Regions from separate parts of the Paraburkholderia sp. UCT2 genome, predicted to be linked through region 3. Evidence: predicted binding sites of a transcription regulator. Region 3 holds the regulator's gene; each other region holds the start of a gene.
The links. Region 3 encodes HrcA, which represses chaperone genes, less so after heat shock. Its sites were predicted from a motif close to TTAGCACTCNNNNNNNNNGAGTGCTAA; they were not measured.

Region 1 (6,803 bases), on a different contig from region 3:
AGCCACAAACCCGGCGCGCCGATCACGGTCTTCATCAACGGATTGGAGACGGCGTCGAGCGGCGGCGCGTCGACGATCTGATAGCCGCCGATCATCGTCGCGACGAGCGCGCCCGCGACGAGAAACAGCACCACCGTGCACAGCGCCGCGAGCCGCAGCGCCTTCGACGCGCGCTCGTGAACCACCCCATCGGTCTTCCACTTGACGAACGCGGCGCCGTGCGCGGCCAGCATCGACACGCTGACGAGTCCCGTCAGCAGCGCGAACGGATTGAGCAGGCCGAAGAAGCTGCCGTGATAGGTGACGCGCAGATCGGTATCGAACGAGAACGGCACGCCTTGCAGCAGATTGCCGAACGCGACACCGAACACCAGCGCCGGCACGAAGCCGCCGATAAAGAGGCCCCAGTCCCACGCGTTGCGCCAGCGCGGATCCTCGCGCTTGCCGCGATAGTCGAAGCCGACCGGACGGAAGAACAGCGCGAACAGCACGAGCAGCATCGCGAAGTAGAATCCCGAGAAGGATGCCGCGTAGGCGAGCGGCCACGCGGCGAACATCGCGGCGGCCGCGGTCACGAGCCAGACCTGGTTGCCTTCCCACGTCGCGCCGACCGTGTTCACGACGATGCGTCGCTCGGAGTCGGTGTTGGCGATGAACGGCAGCAGGATCGCCGCGCCCATGTCGAAGCCGTCGGTGAGCGCGAAGACGATCAGCAGTACACCTATCAACACCCACCAGATCAGTCTGAGAACTGCGTAGTCCATATGGGTTTCTCCTCCGGGGCGGTGCAGCGGTGCGTCATGCGGCCGTGTTCGACAGTGGCTGCGTCACCGGCTGTCCGATCTCGTGGTGATAGCGGCCCGTATGCAGCGACGAAGGGCCGAGCCGCGCGTACTTGAACATCAGCATGATCTCGATGACGAACAGCCCCGTGTAGAACAGCACGAAGCCGCCGATGCTCAGATACAGATCGCGCGGCGTCAGCGTCGACGCGGCCAGGTTGGTCGGCAGAATGCCCGCGATGCTCCACGGCTGGCGGCCCATTTCCGCGACGATCCAGCCGAGCTCGGCGGCGAGCCACGGCAGCGGAATCGCGATGACCGCCCAGCGCAGAAACCAGCGGCGCCTTTCGAGCAGCAACGTGCGCTGCGCGCAGAACCAGAAGGCGAGCACGAAGGTCGCGAGGAACAGCAGGCCAAGGCCGACCATCATGCGGAACGAGAAGAACAGTGGCAACACCGGCGGAACCGTGCTTCTTGCCGCCGCGGCGATCTGGTCTGGCGTCGCGTCGATGACGCTCGGCGTGAACCGCTTGAGCAGCAGGGCGTAGCCGAGATCGTCCTTGTACTTGTCGAACTCCGCATGCGCCTCGTCGCTGGAGTCGCCGCCCTTTAGCCGCTGCAACGCCGAATAGGCGAGCATGCCGTCCTTGATGCGACCTTCGTTTTGGGCGATCAGGTCGCGCAGGCCGACCACGGGTTCGTCGAGCGAGCGGGTCGCGATAATGCCGAGCGCGTACGGCACACGGATCGCATAGTCGGTGCGTTGCTCTTTCTGATTGGGGATGCCAAATATCGTGAACGGTGCCGGCGCGGGCGCGGTCTCCCATTCGGATTCGATCGCGGCGAGCTTGATCTGCTGGACTTCACCGGTGCGATAGCCGGATTCGTCGCCCAGCACGATCACGCACAGCGCCGACGCGAGGCCGAAGCCGGCGGCGATCGCGAACGAGCGCAGCGCGAACTCGGTGTCGCGGCGCTTCAACAGATACCACGACGACACGCCGAGTACGAACATCGCCGCGGTCACGTATCCAGCTGATACCGTGTGCACGAACTTGACCTGTGCAACCGGGTTGAAGATCACCGAGCCGATGCTGTCGAGCTCCATGCGCATCGTCTGATAGTTGAACTTCGCGCCGACCGGATTGTTCATCCAGCCGTTGGCAATCAGAATCCACAGCGCCGACAGGTTCGAACCGAGCGCGACACAGAACGTGACGATCAGATGCTGGATTTTTGACAATCTGTTCCAGCCGAAAAAGAACAGACCGACGAACGTCGATTCGAGGAAGAACGCCATCAGCCCTTCGACGGCGAGCGGCACGCCGAAAATGTCGCCGACGTAATGCGCGTAATAAGCCCAGTTGGTGCCGAACTGAAACTCGAGCGTGAGGCCGGTCGCGACGCCCATTGCAAAGTTGATGCCGAACAGCTTGCCCCAGAACTGCGTCATGTCCTTGTAGATCTGCTTGCCGGTCATCACGTAGACCGATTCCATGATGACGAGCAGCCAGGCGAGACCGAGCGTGAGCGGCACGAACAGAAAGTGATAAAGCGCCGTGATGGCGAACTGGAACCGCGACAGTTCTACGACTTCGCTAACGGGCATGTTGATCACCTCGAGACGGATGCGGGGCGGGCACCGACAGCAGCGCCTGCGCGACCTGCTCAGGCGGCAGCATCATGTGCTGCGCCTGTGGATGATTGAAGAATGTGTACTTGAGCGCCATCAGTAGCACGAACTTGATGGCGAGAATGATGGCGATATCGCGCGCCAGCGTTGGACCGCGCACCCACCTGGTGAACCGGCCGCGCAAGCGCGACCGGACAGTGCTGCTGCGATTCAGGGCTATGGTCATGATCGGTCGAAGACGACTTCACGCCGGTGAGTCCGGCTGGATCCAGACCGCCCTGGCCGTCAGGCAGTCAGGCAGTCTGGCGAATGCATGCCGATTGTAGGAGGTGAACCTCGCGCGCTCAGATTTAGCCATGCGGCAACACGTCGCGAAACTTGCCGCGTCTGTGCAGTATTGCTACCGGACTTGCGATACGTCAAGAAACGCTTACCGGCCTCGACAAGCCGGCTTGCGGATAGGCCGACGCGAAGCGCGGCCGCGGGGACGCAAGAAAGGGCGAAAAGAATGAAAAAGCCCCGCCGTCTTGCGAGGGCGGGGCTTGAGCGCGATGGTCGCTAAATGGCGCGACCGATTAACGCGTGTCGTTTTTACCTATGTCATGGGCGGGACACAATTGACGCGCGCATGGCTTCGACGCTTTACGCGTATTCGGTCAGCGCGCCGCGCATCTTCTTCATCGCGCTGGCTTCGATCTGGCGGATACGTTCGGCCGAGACACCGAACTCGTCGGCCAGCTCGTGCAACGTGGAGCCGCCCGAGCCATCGTCGGCCACCTTCAGCCAGCGCGCTTCGATGATGCGGCGGCTGCGCGGATCGAGCGCGTCGAGCGCGCTTGCGATGCCGTCGCTTTGCAGCCGGTCGCGCTGACGCGAAGCCAGCACGGCAGTCGGCTCACTATGCGAGTCGGCCAGATAGGCGATTGGCGCGTACGACTCCTCGCCGTCTTCGACCTGACCTTCGAGCGCGATATCGCCGCCCGACAGACGCGTCTCCATCTCCGCGACCTCTTCGCGCTTCACGTTCAGCTCCTTCGCGAGACCGTCGATCTCGTCCGGCGTGAACGCGCCAAGCCCCTGCTTGTGGCTGCGCAGGTTGAAGAACAGCTTACGCTGCGCCTTGGTGGTGGCGACCTTCACCATGCGCCAGTTGCGCAGGATGTACTCGTGGATCTCGGCCTTGATCCAGTGCATCGCGTATGACACGAGGCGCACGTTTTGCTCGGGATCGAAGCGCTTGACCGCTTTCATCAGGCCGATGTTGCCTTCCTGGATCAGATCGGCGTGCGGCAACCCGTAACCGAGGTAGTTACGCGCGATGGACACGACGAGTCGCAGGTGCGACAGCACTAGGCGGCGCGCAGCCTCCAGATTGTCGTGTTCGCGCAACTCGGTGGCGAACTGGCGTTCCTCCGCCGGCGTCAGCATCGGAATCCGGTTGACCGCCTGGATGTAGGCGTCGATGTTGCCCAGGTGACCGGACAGCAGCGAGGAATGCGAGAGCGCCAGTGCACCTGCCGGAGCGGCCTTAGCCGACGACGGGCTCAAAGTACTCGGAAGGGTCATTGCATGGCTCACGTGTGAAGCTCCTTTGGAATCAGACAATAGCGGACTCAGTAAACGACTCCAGCGATGGATGTTAGCACTCAGATCTGCCGAGTGCTAATACTTAGAGGTCGCAGGGGCATCCGAGTTCCAGAAAATCCTATTGAGTTTTGACTTCTAATAGTCATCATACGCTCTATTTGCCTTGCGCGTTGGACCTGTACAAAGTACCGCCGGGAGCGGTTGCAGGCTCATGTTTGACTGACATCGTCCCGTTTTTAAAGAGAATAATTGCTGGTCATGGGCATTATCTGGGAAATACTTGCTCCTGAATTCGTGCTTGGAATAAAGGGGGCGCTCGCTTAATACGCGGCAGTATGGGGGACGGATGAACAGGCAGAATCTTGTGGTGCGTGGACTTACTCTACTTACTCTAAAAAGCACGTTTGCCGTTCTGCTCGTTCTGCTGTTGGGTGCGGCGGGCGCGTCCCAAGCTGAGCAGTTCGGCGTGCAGGTGGCCGCCGGCGTCGGCGACCATCACGTCAGGACGCTCGATCTCGGCATGGTCTGGGATCCAAACCTCACCTGGTGGCAGATCGGCGACTGGCATTTCGCGCTGCTCGGCGAGGCGCATGTCGCGTGGTGGCACACCAATGAAGGAAACGTTCACGACAACATCGGCGAGATCGGCGTGACGCCGGTGATCCGCTTCATCAGGTCGTCGGGTTCGGTGCGGCCATTCATCGAGGTGGGTGCCGGCGTCCGGCTGCTGACCAGCCCGCGCATTTCTTCCGACTTCACGTTGGGCACCGCGTTCCAGTTCGCCGAGATGGCGGGCGTCGGGCTGCAGTTCGGCGCTCGTGAGCAGTATGTCGCCGGCTACCGCTTCCAGCATGTCTCCAATGGCGGTATCAAAGAGCCGAATCCTGGTATAAATTTCAGCCAGCTATATTTGCAATATCACTTCTGACCGTGGCCGCCTGCGGCTCGCGGTGTTCGAGGGGCTCTGCAATGGCGGCAAAGATGATCGAAGCGATTCGCGGGCTCGAGCGAGAGCGTTTTCGCGCGATGGTCGATGGCGATGGGCAGTCGCTCGACACGCTGCTCGCGGACAACGTGAGCTACGTCCATACGAATGGCAAGCGCGAGACGAAGCGGCAGTTCATCGACGGGATCACCGCGGGGCGCCGTCGTTATCGGCAAATCGAGGTGCAGTCGCAGGATGTCTTGCCGGCCGGGCGCGAGACCTACGTCGTCACGGGCCGCGCGCTGATCGAGATGGAGGCGAACAACGGCGCGCTCCTGTTTCCGATTGCCTATACCGCGATTCACACGCACGAAGACGGGCAGTGGCGACTGATCGCGTGGCAGGCGACCCGTTGCGCGCTCGAGTGAGATTCTCATCGGGCGGGCGCGTCTCGTGAGCGCGTCTCCAGCGGCAGCGGAATGCCGGTGTGCACTCCGCTGCAGCAGGCTCGAGGCCCAACGCGAATTCACGCGGTCGCGCATTCGCCAGCTTTGTCGCGGCTGTTTGCGCCGTGCTCGTCTACATCGGCATCCGCGTCGCGCGCCTCGCGCGAGCCGCGCATCGCTAGCTCTCCCGCATACGGATGCCGCGCCGCCACCGGAAGCCGCGTGCAGCGTTCCGCCACGCGCCTGATCGTCGCGAGATCCGAGAAATCCAGACCGCTGTCGATACCCATCGCGTCGAGATTCATCGCGACTGTGACGAGATCGACGTTGCCGGTGCGCTCGCCATTGCCGAACAGACAGCCTTCGATGCGATCCGCGCCCGCCAGCAGCGCGAGCTGCGCCGCGGCCACGGCGGTGCCGCGATCGTTGTGCGGATGCACCGACAGCACGATGCTGTCGCGGTAACCGAGGTTGCGATGCATCCATTCGATCTGGTCGGCGAACACGTTCGGCGTGGCCGCTTCGACGCTTGCCGGCAGGTTGACGATCATCTTGTGATCGCGCGTGGGCCGCCACGTTTGCGCGACCGCGTCGCACACCTCGCGCGCGAACGGCAGCTCGGTCGTGTTGAAGGTCTCGGGCGAGTACTGGAAGGTCCAGCGCGTGGCCGGCCGCGCCTGCGCGTGTTCCTTGATGAGGCCCGTGCCTTCGACGGCAAGCGCCTTGATCTCATCCTTCGACTGCTGGAACACGATGCGCCGGAACGACGGGCAGATCGCGTTGTACAGATGCACGATCGCGCGCGGCGCGCCTTCGAGCGAGTCGAACGTGCGTGCGATCAGCTCCGCGCGCGACGGCACGAAGACTTCGATCGTGACGTCGTCGGGAATGCGCCGCTCGTCGATCAGCTTGCGCACGAAGTCGAAATCGGTCTGCGACGCCGCCGGAAAGCCCACTTCGATTTCCTTGAAACCGATCGCGACCAGCATCTCGAAGTACTCGAGCTTCTGCGCGGCGTTCATCGGTTCGATCAGCGCCTGATTGCCGTCGCGCAGGTCCGTGCTCATCCAGACGGGTGCGGCGTCGACCGTGCGACTCGGCCATTTGCGGCCGGTCAGCCGGACGGCGGGAAAGGGGCGGTACTTTTCAGCGGGATTGCGCAACATGGTGAGGTGCCTCATTCGTGGTGTCGTCGGCGGAGGGACGCGACGTCGAGCGGTTGGCCGACTGTTCACGCATGCACGCTGCGGATGCTGCCCATGCAACGTACATGTGATCCTCTCGCATCGTCCGCGCGGTAAACGGACGAATGCAAACGACGACAGGTTGTGGAGAACTACGACGGGGGTGAAGCGAAACTGCGGGAACTACGGGGAGGACCGCCGCCGACAACCGGAGCTGCCAGCGCGCGGCGCTACGCGAGACTTACG
Region 2 (6,803 bases), on a different contig from region 3:
GTCAACTACTGCACGATCCTGCGCGATCCGCTCGCGCGCCAGATCTCGCACTACTGGTATGCGGCGAACGGCAAGAACGGCGAGGTCACACGCGGCGTCAGTGTGTCCACGCCGGAAGCTCTGGCGCAGCAAGGTGTGCTGTCGCTCGACGAGTGGGTCAGCGAATCGCTCGGCGGCAAGAACCTGTTCGTGCACATGTTGAGCGGCGAGCCAGTGGCTAATCAAACGAGCCTCGCCGTTGCGCAAATCCATTTGCGCGAACAGATCGGCACCGTCGGCGTCTGCGAGGACATGAGCGAATTCTTACTGCGGCTTTGCGGTTCGACTGGGATGAAATTGCCGTTCTATTTCGAAGCGAATCGCACCAATGGCACGGCGAAGGGCAAGGCTCACTTAAGCGACGCAACAAGACAAAAATTTATCGAGGACAATAGCCTCGATTACGAACTGTTCCGCGACGCGAGTCAGATCGTGGAAGCTTACGCGAAAGAAACGGGGAGCGTCTTTTCGAATGCGCTCGAATTGGTCCGCGTGATTCAGTCCGAAATCGATCAGCTCGACAATCCGCACGTCTATAGTTCGACCGTTTTCGGCTTCGACGGCTCATTCCTGTCGCGCGTGCATGAGGTGATCCGCCGCTTCGATCTCGCGCCGATCGACACCTATCTGGAGTTCGCGCGAAGCCGGCAGCGTCCGCCGGTCGACCTGTTCGACGGTTTTGTCGACACGGTGCGCGACGGCGTAGTGTGCGGCTGGGCCGTCAACCTGAGCGAGCCGCAGCGGCAGGTACCGCTCGAGGTGCGGGTCGGCACGCAGATCGTCGCGACCGGCTGCAGCGGCGAGCCGCGGCCCGATGTGGCGAGCGCCGGCTATCCGAGCGCATACAGCGGATTTTCGATTCCACTGCCGAACGATATTCCGGAAGGCTTTCGCGTTACCATTGCCAATTCCACCGAAAGCCTGCACAACGCCGGCACGTGGCGGCAAGGCTGGCACTGCGAATGAGCCAGAAGAGCCAAGAGAACCGATCCATGAAAGAGCCGCCCCAGTTCGTGCAACGCTTCCACGGCAAGATCGCGGTGCAGGACCGCATACGCATGTTCGATCAGATGCCCGCCACGATCTGGCTGACCGGCCTGTCCGGCGCCGGCAAATCGACGCTCGCGTTCGCGCTCGAGGAGCAGCTGATTGCGCTCGGTCACGCCTGCTATGTGCTCGACGGCGACAACATCCGCCACGGTCTGGCGAGCGACCTTGGATTCGAACCCGACGACCGGCGCGAAAACATCCGCCGGGTCGCGCACGTCTCCCAATTGATGAACGACGCGGGTCTGATCGTGATTTCCGCGCTGATTTCGCCGCTACGCGAAGATCGGGCGATGGCGCGTGAGATCATCGGAGCCGACAAGTTCGTCGAAACCTATGTGTCCGCCTCGCTCGCCACCTGCGCGAGCCGCGATCCCAAAGGTCTTTACGCGAAAGCGAGGTCTGGCGAGATCAGCTCGTTCACCGGCGTATCAGCGCCCTATGAAGCGCCGATCGATCCCGACCTGCACGTCGACACGGGAACGCTGAGCCCCGCGCAAAGCGTCGCGCAGATCTTCCACTACCTGCGCGAAAAGTGCCTCGGAAGGTCCTCTCATCGCACGGCTCACGCCGCGGGCGCCTGATCCGGACAAAAGGGCGTGCGGAAGCGCTCGCCAGCAAGCACATCAACGCCGGCCCCAAACGAAAAAAACCCGCATAAGCGGGTTTTTTCGTTTGGGGAAACGCCTCGCGGCGCACTCCCCACATGGACTTCCAGCCGGGCCTCGTCCGTGATCCAGACGCGCGGCAGTTCAACCACGCGGCCGGACCACGAGGCCCGAGCGGAATTACATGTCCATGCCCATGCCGCCCATGCCGCCGGGCATGCCGCCAGGCATCGGAGCATCTTCCTTCGGCAGTTCGCAGACAGCTGCGTCGGTCGTCAGCAGCAGGCCAGCAACCGAAGCTGCGTTTTGCAGCGCCGTGCGCGTCACCTTTGTCGGGTCCACGACACCTGCGTCGACCAGGTCGACGTACTCGCCGGTCGCTGCGTTGTAGCCGTAGTTGCCCTTGCCAGCAGCAACCGCTGCCACGACGACACTCGCTTCTTCGCCACCGTTGGCGACGATCTGGCGCAGCGGCTCTTCCATGGCGCGCAGAACGATCTTGATACCTGCGTCCTGATCGGCGTTAGCGCCCTTCAGGCCAGCGATTGCCGTACGTGCACGGATCAGCGCGACGCCGCCACCCGCCACGATGCCTTCTTCCACAGCCGCGCGCGTTGCGTGCAGTGCGTCTTCGACACGTGCCTTCTTTTCCTTCATCTCGACTTCGGTTGCAGCACCGACCTTGATCACCGCAACACCGCCTGCCAGCTTGGCGACGCGCTCTTGCAGCTTTTCACGGTCGTAGTCCGAGGTCGCTTCTTCGATCTGCGTGCGCACTTGCTTGACGCGAGCTTCGATGTTCGCTGCTTCGCCAGCGCCGTCGATGATCGTAGTGTTTTCCTTGCCCACTTCGATGCGCTTCGCCTGGCCCAGTTCAGCCAGCGTTGCCTTCTCGAGCGTGAGGCCGGTTTCTTCAGCGATGACCTGACCGCCGGTCAGGATCGCGATGTCTTCCAGCATCGCCTTACGACGATCGCCGAAGCCCGGAGCCTTGACGGCAACGGTCTTCAGGATGCCGCGGATGTTGTTGACGACCAGCGTTGCGAGCGCTTCGCCTTCGACGTCTTCAGCGATGATCAGCAGCGGACGGCCAGCCTTCGCGACTTGCTCGAGCACCGGCAGCAGGTCACGGATGTTCGACACCTTCTTGTCGTGCAGCAGCACGAACGGGTTCTCGAGCACGGCGACTTGCTTGTCCGGGTTGTTGATGAAATACGGCGACAGGTAGCCGCGGTCGAATTGCATACCTTCGACGACGTCCAGCTCGTCTTGCAGCGACTTGCCGTCTTCGACGGTGATCACGCCTTCCTTGCCGACCTTGTCCATTGCTTCAGCGATGCGCTCGCCGATCGACGAATCGCTGTTCGCCGAGATCGCGCCAACCTGGGCGATTTCCTTGTTGGTCGTGCACGGCTTGCTGATCTTGCGCAGTTCTTCGATTGCGGCTGCAACAGCCTTGTCGATACCGCGCTTCAGGTCCATCGGGTTCATGCCCGATGCGACGTACTTCATGCCTTCGCGGACGATCGATTGCGCGAGAACCGTTGCGGTCGTCGTGCCGTCGCCTGCGTTGTCGCTGGTCTTGGAAGCGACTTCCTTGACCATTTGCGCGCCCATGTTCTGGAGCTTGTCTTTCAGTTCGATCTCTTTCGCGACCGACACACCGTCCTTGGTGACCGTCGGGCCGCCGAAGCTGCGCTCGAGAACCACGTTGCGGCCCTTCGGACCCAGCGTGACCTTCACGGCGTTGGCGAGAATATTCACGCCTTCGACCATCTTGGCACGGGCGGAATCACCGAATACGACGTCTTTAGCTGCCATCTTCTAACTCCTTGAATACTTTGGATATAACCGGTGAAGTAGCGACCTTGCGCTTACTTCTGCACCACGGCCATGATGTCTTCTTCGCGCATCACGAGCAGTTCGTTGCCGTCGACCTTGACGGTCTGGCCTGCGTACTTGCCGAACAGGACGCGGTCGCCGACCTTCACGTCGAGCGCAATGGCTGCGCCCTTGTCGTCGCGCTTGCCCGGGCCGACTGCGAGGATTTCACCTTGATCCGGCTTTTCCGCTGCGGCTTCGGGGATCACGATGCCCGACGCGGTCTTGGTTTCCTGATCCAGACGTTTGACGATCACGCGATCATGCAAAGGACGAAGGTTCATACATACTCCTCTCTGATTGAGACTGAAGAACGCTGAGAAAAACCCGGCTGGCCGAGCCAACCGGAGATGTTGTTAGCACTCTCGTGCAGCGAGTGCTAATTATATGGACCGGCAGTGACAAATTCAAGAAGCGGGAACGCGGTCGAAGTTCACTGACCCTGAAACGTGATTCGCTCGGGCTTGAACCCCGCCCCGTGCGGAACGTCTGCCGTTCGGCATTTTCTCTAAGAAAACAATAATTTACCGACGTGTTGCGTTGAGATTCGGCCCTTCGTGAAGGAAGAGGCGAGCCATGACGAGGCAGCGACTTGGGAGCGGAGCGCCCGCTCGAAACGTCAAACCCAGGGAAATCCCCGTAAGCGCGGGCCGTTACGATAGTCAGCCTTCAGGCAAGTCGAGGGGGCTCGTGAATGTGCTTCACGGCTGAGGCACCCGTCGGTCCAGGTATATCTGGACCGTTGCAGCGGCCGTTGATAGTGGGATTGTGAAATTGATAGCAGCTGCAAGGACGATCCTTGCAGAACCGTAGCGCTATAACTGAGTTCGAAAGATTTGAGATCTTTCCACTCTGAAGATCAGCGACAAATATGTCCAACTGACAAGTCGGTAATTGCGCTCCTCCAGATAGCGAAATATGGCGGAATCTATTACTTCCCTTATCGAAGTCAGCGTCGACTCCACAATGATGATCTTTGGTTTATACCTGCTGATATCAATCGATCGCAAGACTTCGTAATCGTGACCTTCCACGTCGATGGAAAGCAGATCGATTTCCTGGCCGGCGTACGGGGTGTGCTCGAGAACGTCGTTCAATGTGGTGGTTTCAACGGTCCGGACGGAGATAGGTTTCTGGACTTCGGCCGCAGCCACTATGGGATCTATGGTCGAAGTCAACCCATAATTTGAAAAATTATAGACTTCCTTGAGCTGTTTCTCGTTCGAGACGGCCGCACATACATTGACATCACCAGACCGCGCAAGAGAAAACGTTTCAATTTTCACTGGATCCATGTCTATGTTGATGCCGCGCCAACCACGCTTGTAAAGCGCATGTGTGTTCGAGAACTTGACAGGGTGGTATGCACCAACGTCGACATAAACACCCTTATTGCACCGGGGACTGATTATCTCGCGCAACACTGCGTCCTCTCCAAACTGCGAGTAGTACAAACGCGGCCCGCGTGTTATCCACGTCTTGCGGACGAGCCAAAGGAAGTGTCCGAACGTCTTCGGGTTCAACATAATCGCTCCTCACTTCGAAACGATAACGGCAAAAGGTCAAACAGCGTTTGATCTGGAAACTTGCCCAGCAGAAGGTCGGTCCGGCATTACGTTAGCTAATATTCACATAGCAGGCCTCATTACCGCCGCAAATGTGCCGCAGTACGGACAAAACGATATTCGCGAATTAGTTACATGCTCGAAAAGTCGTTGAGAGTTACATCTGCAGACTACTCGACGGTTAGCCGAACATTAAGCGAAAGTCATAATAATGTGTATTTTTGGCCGAAACCGTCGAGTGATGCAAAAAGCTTCCGGTTCCAGTCGCTTCGCATGTCGCGGAATACAACCGCGCGATATTCAGCCCGGCGAAGCCTTCTGCATCAGGCCACGTTCCGCCAGTTTCGACCGCCCGACAGCACGCTCGTTTCACTTCACTTCTGCGCAGGCCGGTGCAACGCATTACCCGCGATCCACTTGAGCCGTTCGCAATTGACCTTGATGCGCGCCGCGAATTCCTTCGGATCTCGCTCGCGCAGTGCGTTCATCTGGCTATTGGTGATGTCGGCGCGGTGCCAGCCCGTGTCCCAGTGCTGATCGAAATCGGTCGCACCGGTCAGGACCTTCCGGAGCCGCTCCTTATAGGCGCCGATCCGCTCGGGCGACACGTCGCAAAACGCCTGCGCGAAGCTTGCGCGCTCGCCCGCCGTCTCCGCGCTCAGGTTGGCGTCGCTCGCGCCGCTCGCTAGCGGCGCGGCGAGCGACAGCACCGACAGACAGAACGCTGCGCAAAGCGGCCGATAGCGATACGATAGGTTTTTCATCTTCGACTCCTGACGATCCTTCGTGGCGACCAGGGATTGTCCCGATCTTCAACGCCGCCTCGCCGATTGTGTCCTGATTGCACTGCACGATGGCGTTTTCGCGCGCTATCCGATGCATCGCGTGGCCAAACCGAGGTGCTACGCTCGTTAAAGCGGCATTCGCGACGTGCCCGTTCCGGGGAGCCGTGGCGCAAGCACCGCAACGCCACGGCCTATCGGCAGGCCGCGACAGAAGCACGAGCGCCAGGCATGAGAACGAGCTCGAACACGACGCGCAACGAGCACAGAACGAAAGCACGACACGAAATCAAACACAAAAAGGCGAGACATCGCTGCGGGAGTGACTGCGATGGCATTTAGAACATATACCGTACTGACGCTGTTGGTGACGAGCACTGCCGCGTTTGCGTGGCGGCCTGTCACCTATCCGATCCGAAGTCAGAGCCCTTACGAGCGCAGCATCGACAACGCGATGTGCTACGCCGAGGCGAACCGCGTGACCGGGGTCAACATGGCCCACGAGTCGCAGATTCCGCCGCGTCAGCCGCCCGCGGCCAAAGGTGCGTCGACCGGCGTACCGTCGAAGCCGCCGCTTCCGCCTAGTTCCTTCACAGCCACGCCGCTGCCGTGGAGCGCGAGCGCGCCCGAAGCCGCGAGCGCGCCGTTGGCTGGCGCGCAAGCGCCTGGCGGTGCATCGTCGGCGAAACCGGTGAACGAAGCCGCGGCCGGCGCCAGCGCGCCAGGCGCACCGGCCACCGCGGCGGCGAATGCACCGCCGAACGCATCGGCAGCAGCAACGGGCCCCAGTGCGACCGCGGCACCCGGCGCGTCGGATGGGGCGGCCGCTTCGCTGCAGGCCAACGCGGCGTCGAACGTGAAGCTGCCGCCGCTGCCCGCGC
Region 3 (6,803 bases):
CGTCGGCGGGCGTGGGATTCTGGCTCGTCGGGTTCTCTTGCGTGTTTTCCATGTCGCTGAAAGTCGTTAAAAAGTAAAAGCCAAAGGCGGTGCAAGCCGTTCCGACACAGTACGATTCATGCTTTGCAAAATCGCGACACGCGTCTTCGCGCCGATCCGCCAGACCGGACCCCAGATGGGGCCTGAAAAAGCCGTTTCAAGCGGGTCGAGGGTTTTTTCGCACCACCGACGTGCAGGCGAAATGCGCCGTAACAAGCCTCAACATGGCGCAATCAGATAGAGATTGAGTGCAGCCCGCAACTGACCTATTCTCCAGTCATGGAGCGGCAACGCCACGTTAACCCTAATCTGACGTAAGCCTTACCGACACCTGACAGTCGTTCCGATAGCCTGTTTCAGCCCATCAAGGGGAGTACCGTGAAACTGACCTTTGCAATCGGCGTGGTCGCACTGGTACTGATCGCGGGCACCACGACCATCTGCATGTCCGGTGCGGTCAACGACCACACCACCGAGTACGGCGGCGCACACGCCACCGTGGAGCAGTTTCTCAATCCCCACCTGAAAATCTGTCGATAGTGCGCCGGTCGCGTTTGGTCGGTCGGCCGTGCAGCGCGGCGGCCGGCTCGTGGTAGACCTTACGCCGTTCCTGCTCGACCTGCCGCTTCGCCTTGCTCTGCGCGGTTTCCACATAAAGCGTCTGCGCCACGCTCGCCGGACCGCGTACGTCGCATACGCCCAGCACCTCCACCTGCCACACGTAGCGCTCGATCTCGATTTCGACCAGATCGCCGACACGCACGTCCTTCGCCGGCTTCACGGCGACGCCGCCGATACGCACCCGCCCCTTGTCGACCGCCTCCGCGGCCAGCGAACGCGTCTTGAAGAAGCGCGCGGCCCACAGCCATTTGTCGATGCGCAGTTTCGCGCCCGGTTCGGTTGAAATGCGGTAGTTCATCTGCGTATTCAAGCTCCTGTCGTGTGCGGCACCGGCACCGCCTGCGCGGGCCAGCCCTGCAGATGCTGCGCAACGATTTCGCCAAGCGCGGCAACCCACGGCTGCGACGCGTTCAGACAGGCGATCCGGTGAAACTCCTTGCCACCCGCCTGCAGAAATTCGCCGCGCACTTCCATGCCGATTTCCTCGATCGTTTCGAGGCAGTCGGCGGTGAAACCCGGGCAAAACACGTCAGCACGCCGCACGCCTGCCGCGCCGAGTTCCTTCAACGTCGGCGCCGTGTAGGGCTGCAGCCATTCGGCATTGCCGAAGCGCGACTGGAACGTGATGCGGCATTCGACCGACGTCAAATCGAGCGCCTGCATCAGCAGCGCGCCGGTCTGCTGGCATTGCTCGTGGTACGGGTCGCCGAGGTCGAGCGTGCGCTTGGGCACGCCGTGGAAACTGAGCACGAGCTTGTCGCCCGCCGCGAAATCGGGGCGGCCGTGCAGATGCCAGTAGTGGTGCACCTGTGCGGCGAGCGCCGCGATGTACGCCGGGTGATCGGCGTACTGGCGCACGGTGCGGATTTCCGGCTGGTTGCGCATGCGCTTGAGCGCGGAAAAGGCTTCGTCGAACGCGGTCGCAGTGGTCGACGCCGAATACTGCGGATACATCGGCATCAGCAACACGCGCTCGGCGCCCGCGAGCTTCAGCTGGTTCAGCATTGCCGGAATGCCGGGCGTGCCGTAGCGCATCGCGTAGTCGACCAGCACCGTGTAGTCGTTCAGTTGCAGCAGATGGCGCAGGCCCTCGACCTGCTTTTCGGTGTGGACGCGCAGCGGTGAGCCCTCGGGCATCCACACCGCCGCATACTTCTTCGCAGAGCTGCGGCCGCGAAACGGCAGAATCAGCAGACGCAGAATGAGCTGCCACAGCAGCGCCGGAATTTCGACCACGCGAGGATCGGACAGGAACTGCGCGAGGTAGCGGCGCACCGCGCGCGGCGTCGGCGCGTCGGGCGTGCCGAGATTGATCAGCAACACGGCGACGCGATGCGACGTGGCGTTCTGTGAAGGCCGCTCGAGGTCGAAGCGCATAGGTAGCAGAAGTCACCGCATTTTGCGGCGAATCGATTCAATGGAGATTCATTATAGCGGCGCGGGTTCTGCCCGGCGCCGCCAGAGACCCCTGGCCATTCGGACGATTGGCAGACACCGCGCGTTCGCGCATCATGGTCGCCACGGACCGCGATGACGACAGTTCCGCGGAGCCCGAGGACTACTGCTGGCTGAGCGTCATGGACAACAGCCGCGCGGTTATGTCCACGATCGGAATCACGCGGCTGTAGGCCATGCGGGTCGGTCCGATCACACCGAGCGTGCCGACGATCTTGCCGTTCACCTCGTACGGCGCGGTGACGACGCTCATTTCCTCGATCGGTACCAGATTCGATTCGCCGCCAATGAATATTTGCACGCCCGCCGCGTGACTCGACACGTCGAGCAACTGAAGGAGGCTGGTCTTCTGGTCGAACACATCGAACAGCTTGCGCAGGCGCGCCATGTCCGACGAAAGATCGGCGACTTCGAGCAAATTGCGCTCGCCCGAGATCAACACGGTCTCGCCGGTGTCGGATTCGTCGGTGCTGGCGGTGACGGCCGCGTGCATCAGCGAGGTCATGTCGCCACGCAGCTCGTCGATTTCCTCGCGCAGGCGGCGGCGCACCTCGTCGAACGAGAGGCCCGCGAAGTGCGCGTTGATGTAATTGGAGGCTTCCACCAGCTGCGAAGGCGAAAAGTCGCGCTGGGTGGCGAGGATGCGGTTTTGCACGTCGCCTTCGGGCGTCACGATGATCAGCAGAATGCGCTGGTCGGACAGGCGCATGAATTCGATCTGCTTGAACACGTGACTGCGACGCGGCGTGAGCACGACGCCGGCGAACTGCGACAGATTTGACAGCACGCTCGCCGCCGCGGCGACGATCTTCTGCGGCTCGCCCACCTGCAGCGTGGTCTTGACGGTGCGCGTCACCGCCTCCTCGTCGGCGGCGGATTCGACGGTCAGCATCGTGTCGACGAACAGGCGGTAGCCGCGTGGCGTCGGAATGCGCCCTGCCGACGTATGCGGACTGATCACGAGCCCCAGATCCTCGAGGTCCGACATCACGTTGCGGATCGTGGCCGGACTCAGTTCGAGGCCCGAATAACGTGACAGCGTGCGCGAGCCGACCGGCTGACCTTCGGCGATGTAGCGCTCAATCAGCGTTTTGAGGAGGGTTTGTGCGCGAGGATCTAGCATGACGAAAAATTTTAGCTCATTGGCATCGCAGCCGAGAGCGCCCGCGGCGCCCGCTCCCGGCGAATGCACCGCCGTCGGCGGGCTCGCATGTCATCGGGTCTTCACCATTCTAACGATAATCGCGACATACGCAGACGCCCTGCGTGCGCCGCCCCACAACCGGGTTGGTCTGCGGTTCTTTTCAGGCCCTACCTATGGTGTAATGCCGGCATGCAAGTGACCAGCCAGTTCAAGACCGTCGCGCTCGTCGGGCGCAGCAATACGCCAGGCATCGGCGAGCCGCTGACCGCGCTCGCCGCCTGCATCGCGAAGCTCGGCCTGGAAGTCGTGTTCGAAGCAGACACCGCCGCCGAAATCGGCGTGACCGACTATCCGGCGCTGCGTCTCGCCGAGATCGGCGCGCGCGCCGACGTCGCCGTGGTGCTCGGCGGCGACGGCACGATGCTCGGCATCGGCCGCCAGCTCGCGCCGTATCGCACGCCCTTGATCGGCATCAACCACGGGCGGCTCGGCTTCATCACGGACATTCCGATCTCCGACATGCGCGAGATCGTGCCGCAGATGCTGTCCGGCAATTTCGAGCGCGAGGAGCGCGTGCTGCTCGAAGCGCGCATCGTGCGCGACGGCACGCCGATCTACCACGCGCTCGCGTTCAACGACGTGGTGGTCAACCGCAGCGGCTTCTCGGGCATGGCGGAGTTGCGCGTGTCGGTTGACGGCCGCTTCATGTACAACCAGCGCTCGGACGGCCTGATCGTCGCGACGCCGACCGGCTCGACCGCGTACGCGCTGTCCTCGCAGGGGCCGATCCTGCATCCGCAACTACAGGGCATCGTGCTCGTGCCGATCGCGCCGCACGCGCTGTCGAACCGGCCGATCGTGCTGCCGGACGAATCGAAGGTCAGCATCCAGATCGTTTCCGGGCGCGAGGTGAACGTCAATTTCGACATGCAGTCGTTCACGTCGCTGGAGCTCGGTGACACGATCGAGGTGCGCCGTTCGCGCCACACGGTGCCGATGCTGCATCCGGTCGGCTACAGCTACTATGCGACGCTACGCAAGAAGCTGCACTGGCACGAGTACCCGTCGCACGAAGAAGACCCGAGGCCGTAAGCGGCACTTTGATTTCGCACGCCGCCGCGGCCGCCACCCGAATCCCAAGCTCACCCGACGACCTCCATGCTTCGCCACCTCTCGATACGCGACTTCGTCATCGTCGCCGCGCTCGACCTCGAATTCGACAGCGGCTTTACCGTTTTCTCGGGCGAAACCGGCGCCGGCAAATCGATCCTGATCGACGCGCTCGCGCTGGCACTAGGCGCGCGCGCCGAGGCGAGCGTCGTGCGCACCGGCGAGAGCCGCGCCGACATCACCGCGGAGTTCGAGACGCACGCACAGGTCGATCAATGGCTCGACACCCAGGCGCTCGGCGCGGCCGACGACGGCCAGCACGGCGGCACCGTGATGCTGCGGCGGGTGGTCGACGCGAACGGCCGCTCGCGCGCGTTCATCAACGGTACGGCGGCCACGCTCGCGCAGCTGCGCGAGGTCGGCGAGATGCTCGTCGATATTCACGGCCAGCACGCGCACCAGTTGCTGATGCGCCCGGACGCGCAGCGCGAGCTGTTCGACACGCACGCGGGCCTGTCCGACCTGGCCGCCGCCGTCACGCGCGCGTGGCGCACGTGGCGCGACAAGGCGCAGGTCGTCGAGCACGCGCAAACGCGCGATCGCGAGCTGCAACTCGAACGCGAGCGACTCGCGTGGCAACTCACCGAACTCGACAAGCTCGCGCCACAGCCGGGCGAATGGGAAGAAGTCAACACCGAGCATCGGCGGCTGTCGCATTCCGCGAATCTGATCGACGGCGTGCAGGGAGCGCTCGGCGCGCTGTCCGAATCGGACGACGCGATGATCACGCATCTCGGCTCGATCGTGTCGAAGGTGCGCGACCTCGCGGAGATCGATCCGGCGCTGAACGACGTGCTCGCCGCGCTCGAACCGGCCGAAATCCAGTTGCAGGAAGCCGCGTATTCGCTGAGCCACTACGCGCAGAAGCTCGAGCTCGATCCGGAGCGGCTCGCGCAGGTCGAAAAGCGCCTCGACGCGCTGCACTCGGCTGCGCGCAAGTTCCGCCTGCGGCCTGAGACGCTGCCGGAAGAACACGCCGAGCGGCGCAAGCAATTGGCCGCGCTCGACGCCGCCGCCGACCTCGACGGCCTGCGCGCCGCCGAAGCGCAAGCGAAGGAAGTGTTCGTCGCCGAGGCGAAAAAGCTGTCGAAGGCACGCGCGAAAGCAGGCAAGGCGCTCGGCGAGGCGGTCACGACCGGCATGCAGGAACTGTCGATGAAAGGCGGCAGCTTCGAGGTCGCGCTGGTGCCGCTGCCCGAAGGCGGCGCGCACGGGCTCGAGCAGATCGAGTTCCGCGTCGCCGGTCATGCCGGCGTGCCGCTGCGGCCGCTCGCGAAGGTCGCGTCGGGCGGCGAACTCGCGCGTATCAGTCTCGCGCTCGCAGTGATCGCGAGCGCGGCTAGCCCGACACCGACCCTGATCTTCGACGAAGTGGATACGGGCATCGGCGGCGGCGTGGCCGAAGTGGTCGGACGGCTATTGCATCAGCTCGGCGAGGCGCGCCAGGTGCTGTGCGTGACCCATCTGCCGCAGGTCGCCGCGCGCGGCGATCATCATTTCCAGGTCGCAAAGATGAGCAACGGCACCGGCGGCACGCTCAGCAGCGTGAGCTCGCTCGACAAGGCGAGCCGCATCGAGGAAGTCGCGCGCATGCTCGGCGGCCTCGAAATCACGGCGACCACGCGCAAGCACGCGAAGGAAATGCTGGCCGCCTGAAATTGCGCCGCGCATAGGCGGCCGCACACGGCTGAGTCGGCTTGGCCGGGACGTCACACCGATCCCGGCCGCGCATGATGCGCTACGCGAAGTGCGTGAGCGCCCTTACCCAAACACCCTCTTCCACAACGCCAGCACCGCCTCGCGCTCGGCCGCGACCAGCGCCGGATCGACCCGCGCCTTCTCCATCCCATCGAGCCGCAGCGTGTGCTGCAGCTTGCGATAGCGCCGATAGGCGGCGCCGACCGTCTCCGCTTCCGCTTCGCTCATTAGCCCGAAACGCGACACCTCACGCAGCAGCGCGATATTGCCGGTATTGCGGATCAGCTCGGGATCGCGCGCCGCATGCAGCAGCACCCAGTACTGCACGGTGAACTCGATATCGACCATGCCGCCGCGGTCGTGCTTCAGGTCGAACAGCGCCGGCGTATGGTTCGGATGTCCCGCCTCGACACGCGCGCGCATCTCGACGATCTCTTTCGCGAGCGGCGCCGCTTCGCGCGGCGTCGTCAGCACCTGTTCGCGGATCGCCTCGAACTTCGCGCCGATCTCCGGATCGCCCGCGCAGTAGCGCGCACGCGTCAGCGCCTGATGCTCCCACACCCACGCGGTATTCGCCGCGTCGCCCTCGCGCAGCTGGTAGCGACGGAACGCATCGAGGTCGGTGATGAGCAGGCCCGACTCGCCGTTGGGTCGCAGCCGCAGGTCGATGTCGAAC

Region 1: a site for HrcA is predicted at 4,055-4,081, ahead of rpoH (RNA polymerase sigma factor RpoH). Genes of this name have one in related genera too.
Region 2: a site for HrcA is predicted at 3,932-3,958, ahead of groES (co-chaperone GroES). Genes of this name have one in related genera too.

The regions. Positions count from the first base shown of each region.
Region 1 covers NZ_VZQO01000049.1:37,698-44,500, forward strand. The annotation lists gene cydB (cytochrome d ubiquinol oxidase subunit II) at 1-764, opposite strand, end outside; gene F6X39_RS29720 (cytochrome ubiquinol oxidase subunit I) at 799-2,391, opposite strand; gene cydP (cytochrome oxidase putative small subunit CydP) at 2,381-2,641, opposite strand; gene rpoH (RNA polymerase sigma factor RpoH) at 3,058-3,993, opposite strand; gene F6X39_RS29735 (acyloxyacyl hydrolase) at 4,349-4,930, shown strand; gene F6X39_RS29740 (nuclear transport factor 2 family protein) at 4,972-5,355, shown strand; partial or broken gene F6X39_RS29745 (2-isopropylmalate synthase) at 5,532-6,539, opposite strand.
Region 2 covers NZ_VZQO01000005.1:19,478-26,280, reverse strand. The annotation lists gene F6X39_RS05780 (chondroitin 4-O-sulfotransferase) at 1-1,005, shown strand, start outside; gene cysC (adenylyl-sulfate kinase) at 1,032-1,670, shown strand; gene groL (chaperonin GroEL) at 1,875-3,515, opposite strand; gene groES (co-chaperone GroES) at 3,569-3,859, opposite strand; gene F6X39_RS05760 (FkbM family methyltransferase) at 4,391-5,101, opposite strand; gene F6X39_RS05755 (hypothetical protein) at 5,515-5,904, opposite strand; gene F6X39_RS05750 (hypothetical protein) at 6,254-6,803, shown strand, end outside.
Region 3 covers NZ_VZQO01000023.1:33,568-40,370, reverse strand. The annotation lists gene grpE (nucleotide exchange factor GrpE) at 1-52, opposite strand, end outside; gene F6X39_RS19955 (hypothetical protein) at 418-579, shown strand; gene F6X39_RS19950 (RNA-binding S4 domain-containing protein) at 551-958, opposite strand; gene hemH (ferrochelatase) at 967-2,037, opposite strand; gene hrcA (heat-inducible transcriptional repressor HrcA) at 2,219-3,238, opposite strand; gene F6X39_RS19935 (NAD kinase) at 3,449-4,351, shown strand; gene recN (DNA repair protein RecN) at 4,418-6,085, shown strand; gene glnE (bifunctional [glutamate--ammonia ligase]-adenylyl-L-tyrosine phosphorylase/[glutamate--ammonia-ligase] adenylyltransferase) at 6,191-6,803, opposite strand, start outside.